Aliidongia dinghuensis: one gene and its partner. The protein of the gene in region 1 interacts with the protein of each later gene in a pairwise test. Links are inferred from orthologs where the notes say so. Each region holds a gene or a part of one and is shown on either strand. Other genes may lie near its edges. The genes, in order: tsaE and rlmB.

The links.
Region 2: the proteins of tsaE (region 1) and rlmB interact in binary tests that used the Escherichia coli proteins (3 or more experiments, as listed by UniProt). The link is inferred for Aliidongia dinghuensis from one-to-one orthologs.

Annotation. Positions count from the first base shown.
Region 1 is NZ_BMJQ01000010.1:118,477-128,864, reverse strand. The notes cover bases 3,520-6,287. They hold tsaE (tRNA (adenosine(37)-N6)-threonylcarbamoyltransferase complex ATPase subunit type 1 TsaE), read right to left. Parts: upstream 5,255-6,287; coding sequence 4,784-5,254; downstream 3,520-4,783. Other genes in these bases: IEY58_RS19300 (GNAT family N-acetyltransferase), read right to left, coding at 5,904-6,287; IEY58_RS19305 (transcriptional regulator), read right to left, coding at 5,459-5,911; IEY58_RS19315 (aminoglycoside phosphotransferase family protein), read right to left, coding at 3,759-4,787; IEY58_RS19320 (nucleotidyltransferase family protein), read right to left, coding at 3,520-3,762. In the rest of the region: double-strand break repair helicase AddA, read right to left, coding at 1-58; double-strand break repair protein AddB, read right to left, coding at 55-3,030; more of IEY58_RS19320, read right to left, coding at 3,037-3,519; more of IEY58_RS19300, read right to left, coding at 6,288-8,063; transcriptional regulator GcvA, read right to left, coding at 8,267-9,151; argH (argininosuccinate lyase), read left to right, coding at 9,299-10,388. UniProt on the Escherichia coli protein: Required for the formation of a threonylcarbamoyl group on adenosine at position 37 (t(6)A37) in tRNAs that read codons beginning with adenine.
Region 2 is NZ_BMJQ01000010.1:245,567-256,122, forward strand. The notes cover bases 2,882-5,817. They hold rlmB (23S rRNA (guanosine(2251)-2'-O)-methyltransferase RlmB), read left to right. Parts: upstream 2,882-3,944; coding sequence 3,945-4,691; downstream 4,692-5,817. Other genes in these bases: tuf (elongation factor Tu), read right to left, coding at 2,882-3,321; IEY58_RS19995 (DUF1194 domain-containing protein), read left to right, coding at 4,721-5,488; ettA (energy-dependent translational throttle protein EttA), read right to left, coding at 5,475-5,817. Also shown: rplA (50S ribosomal protein L1), read right to left, coding at 1-537; rplK (50S ribosomal protein L11), read right to left, coding at 542-976; transcription termination/antitermination protein NusG, read right to left, coding at 1,141-1,674; preprotein translocase subunit SecE, read right to left, coding at 1,679-1,876; more of tuf, read right to left, coding at 2,131-2,881; more of ettA, read right to left, coding at 5,818-7,157; IEY58_RS20005 (DUF2087 domain-containing protein), read right to left, coding at 7,328-7,912; IEY58_RS20010 (M20/M25/M40 family metallo-hydrolase), read left to right, coding at 8,048-9,499; IEY58_RS20015 (hypothetical protein), read left to right, coding at 9,667-9,954; IEY58_RS20020 (hypothetical protein), read left to right, coding at 10,295-10,556. UniProt on the Escherichia coli protein: Specifically methylates the ribose of guanosine 2251 in 23S rRNA.

The DNA of each region.
Region 1 (10,388 bases):
CGTCCGACGCCAGCTGCTGAACCTTGGTTGGGTCGATCTTGTCGTGATCGGGGCTCATTCGCCGCTCACCGAGCCCCATTCGGCGACGCGCGCCAGATGGTCATAGTCGCGGTAGCGCCCGGCGCGCTCCGGCCGCGGCAGCGAGCGATAGGGTGTCGAGGGATCGTCGTAGCGTGTGACCAGCCGTTCGAGGCCGAGCCGGGCCGCCCGGGCAAGCTCGGCCGGGTTGGCGTCCTTGCCGCCGGCGGGGCTGATCTCGGCCGGCGGATCGTTGCCGGTGAGCCGCCAGAAGGCGAGGTCGGTGACGGCGCGCGCCGGGACCGGCTGGAAGCCGCCACTCTGCAGCATCGCGGCCTCGAGCGGCAGCTGCGGGGCATATCCCAGCTGCACCTCCTCGGGCCGGGGCACGCCGCCGGTCTTGTAGTCGATGAGGGCGGCGCCGCCGTCACGGAGCAAGTCGATCCGGTCGGCCTTGCCCTCGACCAGGAAGCGGCCGCCCGCGGTTTCGAGCTCGAGCCGCCCGCGGCATTCGGTGAAGCTCTCGAGGATCGCGGGCCGCCGCTCGGCCTCGGCCGCGACGAACCAGTCCGCGATGCGCAGGAAGCGCGGCCACCAGAAGGCCCAGACGCCGGGCCGGGCGAGCGCCTCGCCGAACACCTCGCGCCCGATGGCGACGAGCTGGGTCAAGGGCTCCGCTGCCGGCGTGCGCTCGCGGATGAAGCGGTCAAGCGCTTCGTGGATGAAGGTGCCGCGCTCGGCCACGCCCGGATCGGCGTCGAGCGGGTCGAGCGGGCGCAGCTTCAAGACATGGCGCGCATAGATCGCGTAGGGATCGCGCATCCAGGTCTCGATCTCGGTCACCGACAGGCGGCGCGGCCGGGCGTGGCTGGGCGGGGTCGGCGCCGGCGGGGCGCAGGGCCGGACCGCGTCCGGCGTGTCGAGCCGGGCCTGCCAGGCGAGGAACGGCAGCACGCGCGCCGTGTCGAGCGCGCCGCCGCCGGCGCGCAGCACCGTGTCGAGCCGCAGGAGCCAGCGCGACGGCACGGTCGGTGCCCCCTCGGCCCGGATGGCGCGCGTCAGCACGACCTCACCCGCGGTCGCCGCCATGGTGAAGTCGTGGGCGGCGAGGCCGATCAGCGCCTCCGCCGGCTCCAGGCCGAAATCGCGGCGCATCGGGCGCGACAGCCAGGGATCGGCCACGGCGTCGGGCGGCCAGACGCCTTCGTTGAGGCCGCCGAGAATGACGAGGTCGGCCTGCTGCAGCCGCGCTTCGAGCGTGCCCAGGATCTGCAGGCGCGGATGCTTGCCGAAGCGCGGGCGCACGACGCCGCCGGCGAGCAGCGCTTCGAGCAGCACCGGATAATCGGCGCCGGCGACGGGCGGGAAGCCTGTCGCCGCCTCGTGCAGCTCCGCCACGAAATTGGCGAGGCTGTCACCGGCCTCCTCGGCCCACAGCACCGCGGCGCCGGCCGTGTCGTCCGTCGCGCACAAGGCTTCCGCTGTCGCGATCCCGGCCGCGAGCGCCGCCTGCAATGTCGTCTCCGGCGCTGCGATCTCGGCAAGGAACGGACCCAGCAGCCGCTCGAGCCGATCGACCAGCGGAGCCAAGTCCTCATTGGTGTCTTCAGCAATGCGGCGCAGGCCGGTAAGGCCCGGAGCCGGACGGGGCCCGCGCAGGCAGAGCCGCTCGAGCCGGCGCACCGCGGCGCGGAAGCTGCCGCGCGCCATGCCGCCCGAGACGAGCGGGTGCTTCAGGAGCGACAGCAGCGGCACCGGTGCCAGATCCTCGGCCGCGGCGTCGGCCAAGAGCCGCAGCAGCACGCCCGGCGGGGTCTGATTGAGCGGCACGCCGGCGGAATCGTCGATCTCGATGTCCCAGCGCTTGAGCTCGGCCGCGACGCGCCGGGCGAGGCCGCGGTCCGGCGTCACCAGCATGGCGGTCGAGCCGGGCGTCTCCAGCCGATGGCGCATCAGGAGCGCGATCGTGCCGGCCTCTTCCTGCGGCCCCGGGCAGTCGAGCCGGGCGAGGCCGCGCGTCGCGTCCGACGAAAGCGCGCCGAGCCCGCGCCAGCGGTCGCTGACCGCGGCCGGCCGCATCATCTCGCTGAGGAGATCGGCCCGCGCCGGGGCGGCGGGTTCGATGCCCGGCGCCGGCCAAGACGGCAGGTCGTCGTGCGCGACACCCAGGTGGGTAAGCAGCCGCGCCAGGCCGTATTGCGGATGGGTCGGGTCCTGGCCGATCGCGAGCCACAGGTCCGCGTCGGCGCCGGTCTCGACGCCGGGCAGCACGACGGCGCCGTGCGGCAGGGTCGCGATCAGGCCCAGCAGCTCGGCCGCGGCCGGGATGGCGCTGCCGAAGCCGGCGGCGATGACCGGGCCCGCGGGGGGCGCCGCGCGCCAGGCGGCCGTCTGCGCCCGGATCAGCCGGTTGCGCCGGTCGGCCGGGTCGATCGCGCCCTCGTCCGCCAGCAGGGCGGGCCAATGCTCGGTCACGATCTTCAGGAAATCGACCGTGATCTGCCAGTGGCGCGCCAGCTCCGCCGGCACCAGCCGGTCGAGCCGGTCGAACCCGACCTCCTCGGTCCAGGCCTGGTCGATGAGGCGGGCGAGGTCGTCGGCAAGGGCCACGGCCTGGCCCGGCAGGATCGGCGAGCCGTCGCGCCGCTCGCCCCAGCGATGGATCAGCCGCGCCAGCAGCAGGCGGCGGCGCAGGGGTGCTATCGCCGGCGGCAGGTCGAGCGTGTCGGCGAGCGCGCCGCCGGCGGTGAGCTCGATCTCGTCCGCGTCGATGTCGCCGAGCGCCGCGAGCCGGGGCAGCAGCATCGGCCGCCCGCCCGAGGCCTTGAGGAATGCGTCGCTGAGCGCTCGGCAGGCGCGGCGGCTCGGCAGCAGGATGGTCGCTTCCGCGAGCGCCAGCGGCGAGGGGCCGAAGCGCTCGGCCAAGCCCGCGACGAGCGCATCGAGGAACGGCAGCGTGGCCGGAATCGTGAAAATCCGCGCGCCATCGATGCCGGCCGGGGCGGGCTCCATCGGCGCCTAGCGCTCGGTCCGGCGCCGGGCGAGATGGGCGCGGACCTCCTCCAGGCCCGCTTCGTCGGTCACCGTGTACCATTCGCCGTCATGGACGATGGCACCCAGGCGGCCGGCCGCGAGCGCCCGGTCGTAGATCCGGTTGAGCGAGAAGGCGCCCGCCGGCGCGTCCCCGAACAGCTGCGGCGACAGGATCTGCACGCCGGCATAGAGGTAGGGCGCGATCTCGCCGGCGCCGACCCGGCGCGGCAGGCCATTGGCGTCGAGGAAGAAATCCCCGCGATTCTGCTCGTAGCCGACGGCGCCCGTCGTGCGCTGGAGCAGCAGCATGACGTCGTGCCGCGCCGGGTCGAACGCGGCGGCGAGCCGGTCGAGCGCCGGCGTCATGCCGTCGAACCACAGCGAATCGCCATTGACCGCGAAGAACGGCTGGGGGCCCAGCAGCGACAGCGCATGCACGACGCCGCCGCCGGTCTCGAGCGCCTTCTTCTCGCGCGAGATCACGATCTCGGGCGCGGTGCGGGACTTCAGGTGCAGGGCGATCTGCTCGCCCAGGTGATGGACGTTGACCACGATGCGCTGGACGCCGAACGCGGCGAGCCGGTCGATCGCGTGGTCGAGTAGCGGCCGGCCCAGCACGGGCACCAGCGGCTTCGGGACCGTATCGGTCAGCGGGCGCAAGCGCTCGCCGCGCCCGGCCGCCAGCACCATGCCGACCGTCGGGCGGATCATCGCACGGCCTCCGGATAGAGCGCGCTCAAGCCCGCCGGCACGCCGCGCGCCGCCGGCGGCACATGGGCGTCCATCCAGTCCTTGATCGCCGCCAGCTCCGGATGGGTCAGGCTCTGCGTGAGCAGCCGCCAGGTGCGCGGCAGGTGCTTCAAATAGACCGGCTTGCCGTCGCGCCGGGCGAGCCGGCAGAAGATGCCGAGGATCTTGGCGTTGCGCTGGGCGCCGAGGAATGCCATGGAGCGCTCGAGCGCCGCCGCATCGACCTGGGGCCGGAGCGTCCGGTAGCGTGCCAGCATGGCGCGGGCGAGCGTCGGCGCCACGTCGCGCCGCGCGTCCTCGAGCAGCGAGACCAGGTCGTAGGCGATCGGCCCGATCAGCGAATCCTGGAAGTCGAGCAACCCGCAGGCGGCGAGCCCCGGCCGGTCGGAGAGCCACATCAGGTTGTCGACATGGTAGTCGCGCAAGGTGAGGCTCGCCGGCACCGCCCGGGCGAGCGGCAAGGCCGCCTGCCACAGCGACAGGTATTCCTCCTTCACCGCCGGCTCGGTCGGCCCGCCCGCGATCTCGGGCAGGCACCAGTCGACGAACTGGCCGGCCTCCGTCAGCAGGATCTCGTCGGAATAGGGCGGCACGCCGTGGCTCGCCGTGGGATCGAACCGCGCGTGCAGGTCGGCCAGCAGGTCGACCGCCAGGCCGTAGAGCCGGTGCTCGTCGGCGCCCTCGGCTATCAGCCGCGTATAGGTGTCGTCGCCCAGGTCCTCGACCAGCACGAAACCGGCGATCGGGTCGGCGGCCAGGATCAGCGGCGCCGAATATCCGAGCCCCTGGAGCAGGCGCGCCATGTGCAGGAACTCGACCGGCTTCTCGCGCGGCGGCGGCGCATCCATCAAGAGCGCGCGCCGGCCGCCGTCGCGGAGCCGATAATAGGTCCGAGTGGACGCGTCGCTCGGCAGGCGCAGGACCTGGGCCTGGCCCCAGCCGGCGGTCGCGGCGAATTCCCGGCGCAGATGGTCGCGGTCGATCATGATGGGTTTTGCAGCCGTTCGAGCCAGGTGGACCGGCCGACGGCGACGAGCTCGGCGCGCCGGCCCGTGGGCGTTGTGCCGGGCATGAGCGTCAGCTCCAGCCGGTCGCGCGGGGCGAGCGGGCCCAGCCGGTCCGGCCATTCGACGAGCAGGATGCCGTCGACGAGCGCGTCCTCGAAGCCCAGCTCCCAGATCTCTTCCGGGTCCTTCAGGCGATAGAGGTCGAAATGCCAGACCGGGCCGGCGGCACCGGCGTAGGTCTGCACCAGCGTGAAGGTCGGGCTCGGCACTTCGTGCGCCTCCGGCGCCTGCGCCATGACGAAGCCGCGGGCGAGTGCCGTCTTGCCCATGCCGAGGTCACCGCGCAGCAGCAGGATGTCGCGAGGCTTAGCACTCGCCGCAAGCCGCGCCCCCAAGCTGGCCGTGGCAGCTTCGTCAGGCAGGTCGAGGGTGAAGGAACGGGACATGGTGTCCGTTCTAAAGGGCGGGGCGGCGGGGAGCAAGCGGGCCCCTGCAGATGGCATCGCGGCGCACGGCTTCTGCAGTGGCGTGATTGGTATGGCTGGATTTGGATGCGGGGGCCTAAGTGTCAGTTCGAGAGGTGGGGAGGTTCTTGCCGCGAGTGGTGCTCGCGGCCTGTTGAACTTTTATCGAGTCAATTGGATCTTTATTTAGGCGGCTACGGGCAATGGAAGTGCAGAGTTAAATAAGTTGAGTTCCGGGCCATCAGCTAATAGGCGCTTGAAGAATTGAGGCGGTTGAAAACTAGCGAGGTGACGTCGGATTTCCCCGAGGGCAAATGTCGAAGGAAGCTTTGTGACCAACGAGAATACAACGACGTAGGCCGTGCCAGCACCCTCATAGTAGGCGTCGAATTCAGCCTTAGTGATCCCGCACTGTTCGCCGTAGTCACGCCAAATCACCGAAGGTGCTGCGGCTACCACTTCGGCAACAACCCCGATTGCCTCCACGGAACCACGCGGAAGGGTGCAATAAATCCACACCCGACAGCCGGCGGATAGTTTCAGCGGACGACGCCGAAGTTCAACGGTCTTTCTCCCGCTCAACATGCTGTCGACATGGCGCGGGTGAACCGAAATGAGAATGTCTTCGGTTCTAGCCATTGACTCGCCCTTCCTTCACTACCGCGACCAATTTCTCGAAAGAGATGCTTCGTGCGCTTACCAGATTCGAGCCATCAACACACTCCAATTCCCTCAATCGCTTAAGCGACACCGGAGTCTTGAAAATGAAAATGTTGTCGAATGACGTCTCTGTGACCTTGCGGCCCACGCTCCGCTTTTCGAGAGTGTGGCGATCAAGAACGCCTCGTTGCAATACCTTGCCCAAGGCGTCCGCTTTGGTGACGATGCGACTTTCAGTGATGCGGGCGACCGCGAACACGCATCCACGACCCGTCCCTTTCTGAGACTCGTAGAACAATATTGGTGTGCCGGTCTTCATCTGACCCAGTGTCTTGGGCGCACTGATGTAGACCCGTTCACGTCGCAAGATCGCCTCTGGCGGAGCGAGTATTGACAGTTGAGGGCTCGCCCCGATGAGATCGCGGGCGAAATGCTCCCTGATCGGGACGATAACACCGTCCCGCCCCGGGAACAATAGGAGAACAGGCGATAGAATCCTTTCGATTTCCGACAGGGAGAGTGCGACCTCCCTATCTCCGTTTTTCAGCACCACGCCCGTCCGCATGTCTTCGTGCGTGGGGACCTGCTGAGGCAGATATAACGAGGCGACAGAAATCAGCGACTGACGCATTGCAGGCCAGTTTTCAGACGAAATGATTCTCCCGACGGCGAGACGCTGAAGTATCAAATGGCTGTCGCCTGCGCCAATAGGGGGTCTAAAACCCATCGCAATTGCAGTTTGGCGTGTCGCAACCTGACCTGCGAGAATGTTTAGCCGGACAAGCGTGGGGCCTGCGCCGCTGAGTTCGCGAGGGATGGCATCGAGAAAGTAATCGAGAATAGATTCGGCAACTGGATTCGTCTCGTCAACTGCTAGATACAGGTCCGTCGTTCTCTTGGTCCCGCCAAAAACCGTCCATTTGGCAAATCCAGCCGCTCCGTCCTGATCATCGACGATCAACAGCCATTGAGCTTGAGTGCCCTGGCAAGCTAGAGCATCCTCGACAAATGCCGACGAGGCCCCCGCCGCCTGAATGAACTCTCGTGCTCTTGGCAAATCGTCGGGAATGTTGCGGCGCGCACGCAACATTCCGCTTGATACCGCCGCTACGGCGCCATCAGCCTCCTTTTGGCGAGCCTCCACTAGTGTGGCGAACTCTTCGACACCGATCACATCCAGGTTCCAAACCTCGAGAAGGTATTGACTTGCTCGCAGGATCGCGTTCTCGCTTGTGATGAAGCCTGCGGCGCGATGATAAATGGCAGTAGAAATGTGCTTTAGATCTGACCAATCCTGCTCTTTCAGCGCACCTTGTCGGTGACGTTCAGGGAAAATTGCTGGAGCGAGTTTCGCGAGCATGGGTCGAAGATTTGTCTCTGACGGCTGACTTAAACAGTCCGCTCGAGCAGCGAAGGCAAGCACAGGATCATTATTGGGGCTTTTGGATGTGCGCAGCAGTTCTTTGGCAAATTCTTCAGCTACCATAAGGCGTATGCTGTTGTTCATACCTGCCCAAACGACTTTGGTAGCGGCATCCGAACGAGGGCGTCTGCGAATTACATCGAAAAGCACATTGAGATCAAAGAGGTAGATTGGGCGTTGAGAATACCGTTCCGCGAACCGCAACTCGCTCTCGCGGGCGGAGATTCCCATCAAGGTCAGCAAGGAGGGAGATTCGAGGTCAAGCACGCGGACATTGATTTGTCGATTGCGAGCCACTCCGCCCGCTTTGGTGCGGACAATCCGAAACCCCATTCGTCCCCATACCGAATTAGCTGCGAGATCACCCGCGACCTTTGCCACAATACTAAGCCAATGTTGAGCGGTGAGCCGTTCTTTGAGCAGCGTTAATAGTCGGCGAGCAAGCCCGTGACCTCGAAATGCTGGATCCACAAATAGTTGAAAAATCCTTGCCTGTGGGAACAGGCCGCCAAACACAAGATGGCCGGCATATATTTCTTTGCCGTCGATGGTGGCCGTTGCGACGAACAACTTTCCAGTAGTCGCAAATGTCCTGTAGGCTGCCTCGGGCAGGAAGCCCAACTCCTCCTTTGCTGTGTCTGCACCCTTCCTTACATCAGGAAGGTAGGGGAGGATATCTTCGACGCTGTCTTTGATGGTGAAGGGCATGTTCTTCTCTGTTTGGTTGCGCCCATCATAGCTTATCGTCCGCAAAAGGCGAGTGCCTGACCTAGTTGATCTGTACCCTGATTGCGGACGTAGTTACGCGTTTCGGGAGGCAAAGACGAGTTTCGGTTTGGTCCACTAGCAACTCGTTATTTCACTTTTGATAGTCATGTCACGGTTCAGTCCAACCCACACCACTACGCCGCCTACCCCTCGCGGATCTTCGCTTCCAGCCATTGGATGAACCCGCCCACCAGCGGCGTTTCGGCCAGCTCCGGCCGGCAGACGACGTGATAGGCGTGCTCGGCCGGGATCGTCGTCTCGAACAGGCGGACGAGGCGGCCTTCGGCGAGGTCGTCCGCGGCGATGACGCTGTCGCCAAGCGCGACACCCTGACCGCAGACGGCCCCTTCTAGCGCGATATGGGCATTGCCGAGCGGGACCGTGCGGAAATCGGCCGCATGGCCGGCGGCGTTCAGGAGCCAGCGCGCCCATTCGGTGCCGTCGTCCTCGCACAAGAGCAGGTGATGCTGCAGGTCGCGCACCGTGCGGATCGGATGCGGGCCGTTCATCAGCATCGGGCTCGCGACCGGGAAGAGCGCGACCGAGCAGAGCGCCGTCACGCGGCGCCCGTGCCAGCGCCCGTTGCCGTAGCGGATGCAGAGGTCGACCGCTGGCGTGTAGATCTCGCGGTCGTCGTTCGACGGGATGAGCTTCAGGTTCACCGCCGGATTCTGGCGCAGGAACTCGCCGATGTGCCGGACCAGCCAGCGCGACGTGAGTGCCACCGGGCAGGAGATGACGAGGTCGCCGGCCATGGCGCCGTCGCCGATCTTGGCGGTGGCGTCGGCGATCGTCTGGAAGGCCGCGTTGATCGAGGGCAGCAGGGCGGCACCCTGCGGCGTCAGCTTGAGCCGCCGCTTCGTCCGGTCGAAGAGGGTGACGCCCAAGGCGGCCTCCAGCGTCTTCAGCTGATGGCTGACGGCACTCGGCGTCACATTGAGCTCGTCGGCCGCCTTGGCGACCTGCAGGTGGCGGGCCGAGGCCTCGAAGGCGCGCAGCGGGTTGAGCGGCGGCAGGCGTTGGCGCAAGGAGGCGTCCTATGCTGAGAAAAATTCAGCATAGCTTTGCGGATAAAATCGGTTGCCTTCAAGTTCCGAAAGAATGGACCATCGCCGTGGGGTTCGCCGGCAACAAACGAAAATACGCCGGCGCATGAGGCAAACAGGGATCGGCAGATGAAGAACAGCGGCAACGAGACCACCGACAGGCTGTGGGGTGGCCGGTTCCGGGCAGAGCCGGCGCCGGAACTGACCGCGTTCTCGCGCTCCGACGAGCGCTTCTTCCGCCTGGCGCCCTACGATCTCGCCGGCTCGCGCGCCCATGCCCGGGAGCTCGAGCGGGCCGGCATCCTCGATGCGGGCGAGCTCGGCCAGTTGCTCGCCGGCATCGACCGGCTGGAGGCGGCGGTCAAGGCCGGCACGGTCAAGCCGTCGGCCCGCGACGAGGACGTGCATACGTTCCTCGAGCGCGTGCTGACCGAGTGGCTGGGCCCCGTCGGCGGCAAGCTCAGGGCCGGGCGCTCGCGCAACGACCAGGCGGCGAACGACCTCAAGCTTTACCTGCGCGACAAGGGCCGGGCCATGGCGGGCCTGGTGCTGGACCTGCAGGCCGCCCTCGTGGCGCAAGCGCACCAGCATGTCGAGACGCTCTCGGCCGGCTTCACCCATCTGCAACCGGCCCAGCCGGTCGTGTTCGCCCATCATCTGCTCGCCCATGCCCAGGCGCTCTACCGCGACATCGACCGGCTCCGCGACTGGGACCGGCGCACGGCGCGCTCGCCCTTGGGGGCGGCCGCACTCGCCGGCTCCGCGATCTGCGTCCATCCGGAGCTGTCCGCCGCGGAGCTCGGCTATGACGCGCCGTGCGAGAATTCGATCGATGCGGTCGGCACCCGCGACCATGTGGCGGAGTTCCTGTTCGTCACCGGCATGATGACGGTCAATATCTCGCGCCTGGCCGAGGAAATCTGCGTCTGGACCTCGCGCCAGTTCCGCTGGGTCGAGCTCGACGATGCCTATGCGACCGGCAGCTCGATCATGCCGCAGAAGAAGAACCCGGACATCGCGGAGCTCGCGCGCGGCAAGGCCGGGCGCCTCATCGGCAATCTCACGGGCCTGCTCTCGACCCTGAAGTCCCTGCCGCTCGCCTATAACCGCGATCTGGCCGAGGACAAGGCGTCGGTGATCGACAGTCTCGACACGCTCGACCTGGTGCTGCCGGCCATGGCCGGCATGATCCGCACCATGCGGGTCAATGTCGCGGAAC
Region 2 (10,556 bases), 130 kb from region 1 along the record:
CGAGGCCTTGCCGATGCCGGCATGGACGATACCGGCCTTCTCGGCGCGGAACTCGACCTGGCCGCCCTTGGCCGCCTTGACCGCCTCGGCGACGTTGACCGTGACCGTGCCGAGCTTCGGGTTCGGCATCAGGCCGCGCGGACCCAGCACCTTACCGAGACGGCCGACGAGCACCATCATGTCCGGCGTCGCGATGCAGCGGTCGAAGTCCATCTGGCCGGCCTGGACCTTCTCGGCCAGGTCTTCCGCACCGACGATGTCGGCGCCGGCGGCCTCGGCTTCCTTCGCCTTGTCGCCGCGGGCGAACACCGCGACGCGCAGTGTCTTGCCGGTGCCGTTCGGCAGCAGCACGGTGCCGCGCAGGTTCTGGTCGGCCTTACGCGGGTCGATGCCGAGGTTCATCGAGATCTCGACGGTCTCGTCGAACTTCGACGTCGCGTTCGACTTCACCAGCTCGATCGCCTTGTCGAGGGCGTAAGCCTGGGTCCGGTCGATGGTGGCCTTGGCGGCCTTCAGACGCTTGCCAACGAAAGCCATGACCTTACTCCCCCACGACTTCGAGGCCCATCGAGCGGGCCGAACCGATCAGCATCGAGCAAGCGCCCTCGAGGTCCTTGGCGTTCAAGTCCGCCATCTTCTTCTGGGCGATGTCGCGGATCTGATCCATGGTCACCTTGCCGACCTTGGCGCCCTTGCCCGGGGTCTGCGTGCCCTTGTCGATGCCAGCGGCCTTCTTGAGGAAATAGGTGTTCGGCGGCGTCTTGGTCACGAACGTGAACGACCGGTCCGCATAGGCGGTGATGACGACCGGAATCGGCATCCCCGGCTCCATGCCCTGGGTCTTCGCGTTGAAGTCCTTGCAGAACTGCATGATGTTCAGGCCGCGCTGACCCAGCGCCGGACCGATCGGCGGCGACGGGTTAGCCTTGCCTGCCGGCACCTGCAGCTTGATGTAGCCGACAATCTTCTTTGCCAATTCAACTCACTCCTATGGGAGAGCGAAGCGCGGTTGCGGCCATGGCGAGCCTCCCGCGCGGTTTGCGCCTGGCCGGGCGGGCCCATCAACGGGCGAGCCCACCAGACAGAACGACGCGACGGCCCCGTTCGCCGAGGCCGCGCGCCGAATTCGTCAAAACGTCGTCACACCTTCTCGACCTGGGAATACTCCAGATCGACCGGGGTGGCCCGGCCGAAGATCGAGACGGCAACCTTGAGACGCCCCTTCTCCTCGTCGACCTCTTCCACCAGGCCGTTGAACGAGGTGAACGGACCGTCGCACACGCGCACCTGGTCGCCGACCTCGTAGACGATCGAGCGCTTCGGCCGCTCGATGCCTTCCTGGACCTGCTTCATGATCCGGGTCGCCTCGGCCTCGGTGATCGGCGCGGGGCGCAGGCCCTTGCCGCCGAGGAAACCCGTGACCTTCGGCGTGTTCTTGACCAGGTGCCAGGTGTCGTCGGTCAGGTCCATCTTCAAGAGCACGTAGCCCGGGAAGAACTTGCGCTCGGTCGAGATCTTCGACCCGCGCTTCACTTCCTGCACCTCTTCGGTCGGCACCAGAATCTCGGCGAAGAAATCCGTCATGCCCTTCTGCTCCGCCTGCTCGCGGATCGACTGGGCAACCTTCTTCTCGAAGCCGGAATAGACGTGCAGCACGTACCAACGATGCGCCATAGAATCAGGCCCCTAGGCTCAGGATCCAGCGCACGCCTTGCGACAGGAGCTGATCGACCGTAAAGAAGAAAGTGGCGGCGATGAACACCATGACGAACACCATTACGGTCGTCACGGAGGTCTCCTTCCGGGTAGGCCAGGTGACTTTCGTCACTTCCTGGCGGACCTGCCGCACAAACTCTGCCGGGCTCGTTTTAGCCATGGTACCTGATCAGACCATCCAGAAACGCGACACCACGGGTTGCCCCGTGGCGGTGCTGTCCATTCGAAACTCTGGGCTGGCAGGAGAGGAGGGGCTCGAACCCCCAACCCCCGGTTTTGGAGACCGGTGCTCTACCAATTGAGCTACACTCCTCCAGGCCCGGAACACCGAGCCGACCGACGCAAAGAGGGGTTCGCCCATTGCATTGCGACGGCCGGCCGAGTGTTATAGGCGGTTTCCCGCCCTTTGGCTAGTTACTTCGTGATAGCGGAGACGACGCCGGCACCGACGGTGCGGCCGCCCTCGCGGATCGCGAAGCGCAGACCCTCGTCCATGGCGATCGGCGCGATCAGCTCGACGTCCATCGCCACGTTGTCGCCCGGCATGACCATCTCCACGCCGGCCGGCAGGCTCACGATGCCCGTGACGTCGGTCGTGCGGAAATAGAACTGCGGACGATAGTTCGTGAAGAACGGCGTGTGACGGCCGCCCTCTTCCTTCGTCAGGATGTACGCCTCGGCCTTGAACTTCGTGTGCGGCGTGATCGAGCCCGGCTTCGCCAGCACCTGGCCGCGCTCGACTTCCTCGCGCTTGGTGCCGCGCAAGAGCGCGCCGATGTTGTCGCCCGCCTGGCCCTGGTCCAGGAGCTTGCGGAACATCTCGACGCCCGTCACCGTCGTCTTCAGCGTGTCCTTCAGGCCGACGATCTCGATTTCCTCGCCGACCTTGATCACACCGCGCTCGACGCGGCCGGTCACCACCGTGCCGCGGCCCGAGATCGAGAACACGTCCTCGACCGGCATCAGGAACGCACCGTCAATCGCACGCTCCGGCTGCGGGATGTAGGCGTCGACCGCCTTCATCAGCTCCAGGATCGCGTCATGGCCGAGCGCCGGGTTCTTGTCCTCGAGCGCCATCAGCGCCGAGCCCTTGATCACCGGAATGTCGTCGCCCGGGAAATTGTAGCTCGACAGCAGCTCGCGCACCTCGAGCTCGACCAGCTCCAGGAGCTCCGGATCGTCGACCATGTCGACCTTGTTCATGAACACGACCAGCGCCGGAACGCCGACCTGGCGCGCCAACAGGATGTGCTCGCGCGTCTGCGGCATCGGGCCGTCCGCCGCCGACACCACCAGGATCGCACCGTCCATCTGCGCCGCACCCGTGATCATGTTCTTCACGTAGTCCGCATGGCCCGGGCAGTCGACGTGCGCATAGTGCCGGTTCGTCGTCTCGTACTCGACGTGCGCCGTCGAGATCGTGATGCCGCGCGCCCGCTCTTCCGGCGCCTTGTCGATCTGGTCGTACGCCGTGAACGTCGCGCCGCCAGTCTCGGCCAAAACCTTCGTGATCGCTGCCGTCAGAGACGTCTTGCCATGGTCAACGTGACCAATCGTCCCGATGTTGCAATGCGGCTTCGTCCGCTCAAACTTCGCCTTCGCCATTTCGTTGACGCCTCACATGCCCGATCAGAGGAAAATGAACAAACCAATATTACCGGCCAGCGCCTAGAGCGGGTCGACTGGAGCGGGTGAAGGGAATCGAACCCTCACAGCCAGCTTGGAAGGCTGGTGCTCTACCATTGAGCTACACCCGCCGAGCCGTTCGCTCGTCAACCGCGCCGATGGTCGCATGGTGGAGGGGGTTGGATTTGAACCAACGTAGACATACGTCGGCAGATTTACAGTCTGCTGCCATTGACCGCTCGGCCACCCCTCCACAGCGCTACGACCATCGTCCGGCGCAGCGGAGGAGCGCACTATGTAAATTTCCGAGGCAATGTCAACTGGCGAAAGCGGGTTGCGCAGGGCCGATGCGCCGCAGCACCCCTATGCAGCGCAAGGATTTACGCCTAAGAGCCGTCGCCGACACTCGTTCTGGAAACCCTGTCATGCGCAAGCGCCCTCGCCCAGCCTCACATCACGCCTCCCAGCATCCCTCGCCGTCGGCGGCGGCGCCGGCCGCACACCCGGCCGGCGCCGCCAGAGTCGCCGGGCGCGGCAAGTCGGCCGAAGCACGGCCGGCCGGTGGGAAGCCGTCAAGCGGGAAGCCGTCGAGCGGAAAGCCCATGGGCAGCGACGAGGCCGCGGGCGGCGCGCCCTGGCTCTGGGGCTATCACGCCGTCGAGGCGGCGCTCCGCAACCCGGTCCGCAAGATCCAGCGCCTGGTCGCGACCGAGGAGGCCGCGGCCGAGCTCGAAAGCCTGCTCGGGGACGCGAGCTCGATCGAGCCGCAGATCGTGCCGCGCGACGCGATCGCGAAGCTCCTGCCGCCCGGCGCCGTGCACCAGGGCGTGGCACTGCTGGCGAAGCCGCTCGCCCCCTGGCTTCTCGAGGATGTGATCCGGCATCTGGGCACGCGCGAGCGGGCGATCGTCGTCGCGCTCGATCAGGTGACCGACCCGCACAACATCGGCGCCATCCTGCGTTCGGCCGCGGCGTTCGGCGCCGCCGCGGTCATCCTGCCCGACCGCAATGCCCCCGAAGTCTCTGGCACGCTCGCGAAATCCGCCTCGGGCGCGGTCGAGCACGTGCCGCTCGTTCGCGTCGTCAACCTCGCGCGCGCGCTCGATCAGCTGAAGAAGGCCGGCTTCTGGAGCGTCGGCCTCGCCGGCGAGGCCGACGCGACGCTCGCCAGCCACAAGCTCGGGGGACGGGTTTGCCTGGTCCTGGGGTCGGAAGGCGACGGCCTCCGGCGCCTGACACGCGAATCGTGCGACCTCATGGCCCGCCTGCCGACCCAGGGTCCCGTCGCGAGCCTCAACGTCTCGAATGCTGCCGCAATCGCGCTTTACGAGCTGGTGCGCGCCGACTGATCGGCTGCTCCTGTCGGGAGGTTCGGAGCATGAAACATTGGCTGACCGCAATCCTGCTGCTCGCCGCCGCCTCCCTTCCAATCGCGACCGGCGCCCGGGCCGCCGAGCCTGTCGACACGGCGCTCGTCATCGCAGTCGACGTCAGCCTGAGCGTGAACGACGAACGCTACGAGCTGCAGCGCGACGGCACAGCAGCAGCGATCGCGAGCCCGGATTTCACCAAGGCGGTCTCGGCCGGCCCGAACGGCGCGGTCGCCGTCACCGTCATGGAATTTTCCGACCCCGACCGGCAGATCGTCGTCATGCCGTGGACCCGAATCGCCTCCGCCGCCGACGCCCAGGCCTTCGCCCAGAAGCTGCACCAGGTCCATCGTAGCTCGAGCGGGCTTACCGGCATCGCGAACGCGCTCCTCGCCGCCGAGGACCTGCTCGTCGACTCGCCCTGGCCGGCCACGCGGCGGGTGGTGGACGTGTCGGGCGACGGCATGAGCAACATCGGCCCACCGATCGAGGAGGTGCGCGACAAGCTGGTCACCGACGGCATCACCATCAACGGCCTGCCGATCCTGACCGAGGAGCCGTGGCTCGAGACCTACTATACGCTCTATGTCATCGGCGGCCCGGGCGCCTTCGTGATCGTGGCCCAGGACCTGGACAGCTTCGCCGACGCCATGCGCCGCAAGCTGGTGGCCGAGGTGACGGTATCCGGCCTGTCACCGCTACCGAGATCGCCGCTCCTTGAAATGCAACGGGCGGGTCCGCACTGGCCCGCCCGTCCTTGGCTCAGCCGCGGGTGAGCGGCTTGTACTGGAAGCGGTGCGGCTCGTCGGCCGCAACGCCCAGGCGCTGCTTCCGGTCGGCCTCGTACATCTGGTAGTTGCCTTCGAACCAGACGACCTGGGCCTCGCCCTCGAAGGCGAGAATGTGGGTCGCCAGGCGATCGAGGAACCAGCGATCGTGGGTGATGACCACGGCGCAGCCGGCATATTCCTCGAGCGCATCCTCGAGGGCCCGCAGCGTATCGACGTCGAGATCGTTCGTCGGCTCGTCGAGCAGCAGCACGTTGGCGCCGGTCTTCAGCATGCGCGCGATATGGACGCGGTTGCGCTCACCGCCCGACAGCTGGCCGACTTTCTTCTGCTGGTCCGTGCCCTTGAAGTTGAACAGCGCCACATAGGAGCGGCTGTTCATCTTGCGCCGGCCGAGGTCGATCTCGTCGAGCCCGTCCGAGACCACTTCCCAGACGTTCTTGTTGGGATCGAGCGCGTCGCGCGACTGGTCGACATAGCCGAGCTTGACCGTGTCGCCGACCCGGAAGTCGCCCGAGTCCGGCTTGTCCTGGCCGGTGATCATGCGGAACAGCGTGGTCTTGCCGGCGCCGTTCGGGCCGATCACGCCGACGATGCCGCCCGGCGGCAGCCGGAACGACAGGTCCTCGATCAGCATGCGGTCGCCGAAGCTCTTGTTGATATGGCCGGCCTCGATGACGAGGTCGCCCAGGCGCGGGCCCGGCGGCAGCACGATCTGCGCCGTGTCCGGCACCTTTTCCTTGGAATGCGCCACCAATTCGTCGAACGCCTGGATGCGCGCCTTGGACTTGGCCTGGCGGGCGCGCGGGCTCGCCCGCACCCATTCGAGCTCGCGGGCGATCGTGCGCTGGCGCGCGATCTCGGTCTTGTTCTCGAGCTCGAGCCGCTTCTGCTTCTCGACCAGCCACGAGCTATAGTTGCCCTCGTGCGGGAAGGTACGACCGCGGTCGACCTCGAGGATCCAGTTCGCGACATCGTCAAGGAAATAGCGATCGTGGGTCACCGTCACGACGGTGCCCGCGAAATCCTTCAGAAAACGCTGCAGCCAGGCGACCGAGGCCGCGTCCAGATGGTTCGTCGGCTCGTCGAGCAGCAGCATATCCGGCTTTTCGAGCAGCAGGCGGCAGAGCGCCACGCGGCGCTTCTCGCCGCCGGACAGCTTGTCGACCTTGGCGTCGCCCGGCGGGCAATTGAGCGCGTCCATGGCGATCTCGATCGTGCGGTCGAGCTCCCAGCCGTTGACCGCGTCGATCTTCTCCTGCAGCTCGCCCTGCTCGGTGATGAGATCGTTCATCTCGTCGTCGGTCAGTTCCTCGGCGAAGCGCGCGCTCACCGCCTCGAACCGCTCGAGCAGGTGCTTCGTCTCCTTCAGGCCGAGCATGACGTTGCCCTGCACGTCGAGCGTCGGGTCGAGCTGCGGCTCCTGCGCCAGGTAGCCGACGCGCACCCCGTCGGCCGCCCAGGCCTCGCCGTTGATCTCCTTGTCGACCCCGGCCATGATCTTGAGCAGGGTCGACTTGCCGGCGCCGTTCGGACCCAGCACGCCGATCTTGGCGCCGGGCAGGAACGACAGCCAGACGTCCTTCAGCACTTCGCGGCCACCTGGATAGGACTTGTTCAAGCCCTTCATCACATAGATGTACTGATAGCCGGCCATCGACCTCTCCAACTCGCGGGAACTTGTCGTCATTTGACGGAAATTTGGGGCGGCGGCGCGCTCTCGTCCGTCCACACGGCGGCGTTTCTAGCGCATCCCGCGCAGCCGGCGCAACCGACCGCGCCGCCGGGCCGCCATGCTTCACACCCCAGTAATCCAGGGCGGCTGCGTCAGGCCGGCAGCCACTGATCTTCCGGCAGCCGCCAATAGACGCCGCGGTCGCGCGCCATCATGCGATATCCCACGAGCTCGCGCCTGAGCGTGGCGCTGTCCTCGTGGTAGCGTTTCAGGATCTCGTTCAACTCCGCCTCCGCGTAGCGCTGGTCGGTCGCAAAGCGCTCGGCGAGGAAGCGCAGGATGACCCAGCGCTTCTTGCGGCTCGCCGGGATCTCCTTCAGCCGGCCGTCCGGCCCAAGGAAATTGTCGAGCACCCGCCGGTCCCAGGCATCGAGCGCCACGCCGTCGGCAAGGGCCACGATCTCGGCGCGCGACGAGAGCCGGCGATTGAGCGCCACCAGCGCGTCGATGTCGAGCGACCACCAATGGGTATTGCCGTCGGGGCGCTGCCGCACCAGGCCCAGCGTCTTCAGCAGCGCCAGATGATGGGAAACGGTCGGCTCGCTCAAGGTCAGGAGGGCCGCCAGTTCCTGGCCGCTGCGCTCACGCGCCGCCAGCAAGCCGACGAGCTTCAGCCGGCTCTCGTTCGCAAGCGCCCGGAAGAAGTCGAGCAGGATCGGCAATGAGTCCGCGGTCATGGCGCACCTGGATAGATCATTATCTAATTTGATATATATCGAATAAGATTGTTTGGGATGCAACCCTTCCCTCTTCTCTGAGCGCGAGCGATCCGGCATGGTGACTGTCTCGCCCCATCGTCCCCGGATCCGCCGATGTCAGAAGCAACTTCCGTCCTGCGTCATCTCGAACAAGACTTCGACCAGGCCGTCGCCCGCTATCTCGAGTTTCTGCGCATCCCGAGCATTTCGACCGATCCGGCCTATGCCGGCGAAGTGCGGCGCGCGGCGGAGTGGCTCGCGAGCCAGCTGACCGGGCTCGGGTTCACGGCGACGCTGCACGCAACACCCGGCCACCCGGTGCTGGTCGCCCATTACCCGGGCCCCGATGGGACGCCCGGCGGCGCAAGGGAAAGCGAGGGGCCGCATCTGCTCTATTACGGCCATTACGACGTGCAGCCGGCCGATCCGCTCGAGCTCTGGGACCATCCGCCGTTCGAGCCGACCATCGTCGAGGCCGAGCACGGCCCGCGCGTGGTCGCGCGCGGCGCCGTCGACGACAAGGGGCAGGTCATGACCTTCCTCGAGGCGTTCCGCGGCTGGCACAAGATCCACGGCAAGCTGCCGGTCAAGATCACGGTCATGATCGAGGGCGAGGAGGAGACGGGCAGCCCGTCCTTGCCCGACTTCCTGAAGACGCATCGCGACCTGCTCAAGGCCGACGTGGCGGTCGTGACGGATACGAACAGCTGGAACATCGACACGCCCGCGATCACGACAAAGCTGCGCGGCCTGGTCTATGCCGAAGTGACGCTCAAGGGCCCGTCCCGCGACCTGCATTCCGGCCTCTACGGCGGCTTGGCGATCAACCCGCTGAACGCGTTGACCCACGTGCTGGGCCAGTTGCGCGACGACCGCGGCCAGGTGCAGATCCCGGGCTTCTATGACGACGTGGTCGAAATTTCGAAGGACGAGCTCGCGGCCTGGAAGTCCCTGGGCTTCGACGAACGACGGTTCCTGTCCGAGATCGGCCTCAAGACGGCGAGCGGCGAAGGCGGCCGGCATGCGCTCGAACGGCTCTGGTCGCGCCCGACCTGCGATATCAACGGCATCTGGGGCGGCTATACCGGCGCCGGCGCCAAGACCGTGATCCCGGCCGAGGCCTCAGCGAAGCTCAGCTGCCGGCTGGTCGCGGCGCAGGATCCCGAGCGCATCGTCGCCGGCATCAAGTCGTTCTTCGAGGCACGCACGCCGCCGGATTGCCGCTGGGACATCAAGTTCTTCGGCCAGTCGCCCGGGATCAGCGTCGCGACCGACACGCCTTACATGAGCGCCGCCAAGGCCGGGTTGAAAGAGATCTACGGGCGCGACGCGGTGCTGATGGGCATAGGCAGCTCCATTCCCGTCGTCGGCTGGATGCAAGAGCATCTGGGGCTGGAATCGATCCTGCTCGGCTTCGGCCTGGAAGACGACCGCATCCATTCGCCGAACGAGAAGTTCGAGCTGCGCTGCCTCAAGAACGGCATCCTGTCCCATGCTGCAATCCTGGCACGAATGGCCAAGCTCAAGGCCGACGCACCCGCCCGGAGCGGCCGCGCTGCAACATGAATGTCACAATCCCAAGCGGATACTGAAATAATTGCTCCAGGAAAGCGGATTCAGGGTTGGCGGGCGAAGGCAAGCTCGACTACCTTAGGGGTGAGTGACAGGGCTAATTCCTATCGGCGCCGCGACGCCCTTAGAACGAGTTGGTGTTTCCAAGGCAGGAGCTTCGAATGCGCAAACAAATCCTAACCGCGCTCGTCGTCGGCGCCATGCTCGTGACCTCCACTGGCATCGCCGTCGCTCAGACCACAGCACCTGCGGGTGCAGCTCCCGCCCCGGCCGCCGCCGGTGCTGCCGGCACGGCGGGTGTCGCCGGCCTGTCGGTCGGTACGCTTGCCGCGATCGGCGCTGGCGTCGTCGCCGTGGCCGCGATCGCCGCCGCCGCCTCGTCGAGCAACGGCGCCAGCGGCTCGACCTCGTCCTCCACGTCGACGTCGACTTCGACCTCGACCAACTAACCGACTCCGGCCGGAACGGAAAGGCGCCCGATCGGGCGCTTTTTTGTTGCGAGTCGCAACCGCCGACTGCGTGTGTCCTGCGCGGCGCCTCATGCCGGACTGACTTTCTTCCGACGCAACCGCCGATCGCACGTCGTCGATGCCGGTCAGCGCAGCCGCAGTGCAGCACAAAAGCCACAATCACCGGCGGACATTCTGAAAACCATGGAGATTTGCCGCTTTCAGGGTTGGCGCGGCGCCACAACCTCCTCTAGGTTATTTTTGAAACGACAGAGTTGAGTCCTAGCGGCATCGGGGCGCCTGTCGAACCAGTTGCGCAAATCAGGCACGGGGGTATCGAATGTTTAGCAAGGTTGTGGCCGCTCTCGCCGTTGGTGGCCTGCTCGTGACCTCGACCGGCATCGCCGTGGCCCAGACCGCGCCGGCGGCACCGGTGGCACCGACATCAGCGGCCCCCGCACCGGCTGCGGCTGGTGCTGCCGGCACGGCGGGTGTCGCCGGCCTGTCGGTTGGCACGCTCGCCGCGGTCGGTGCCGGCGTCCTCGCGGTCGCCGGGATCGCCGCTGCGGCCTCATCGAGCAGCAACAGCAACGGTTCGAATT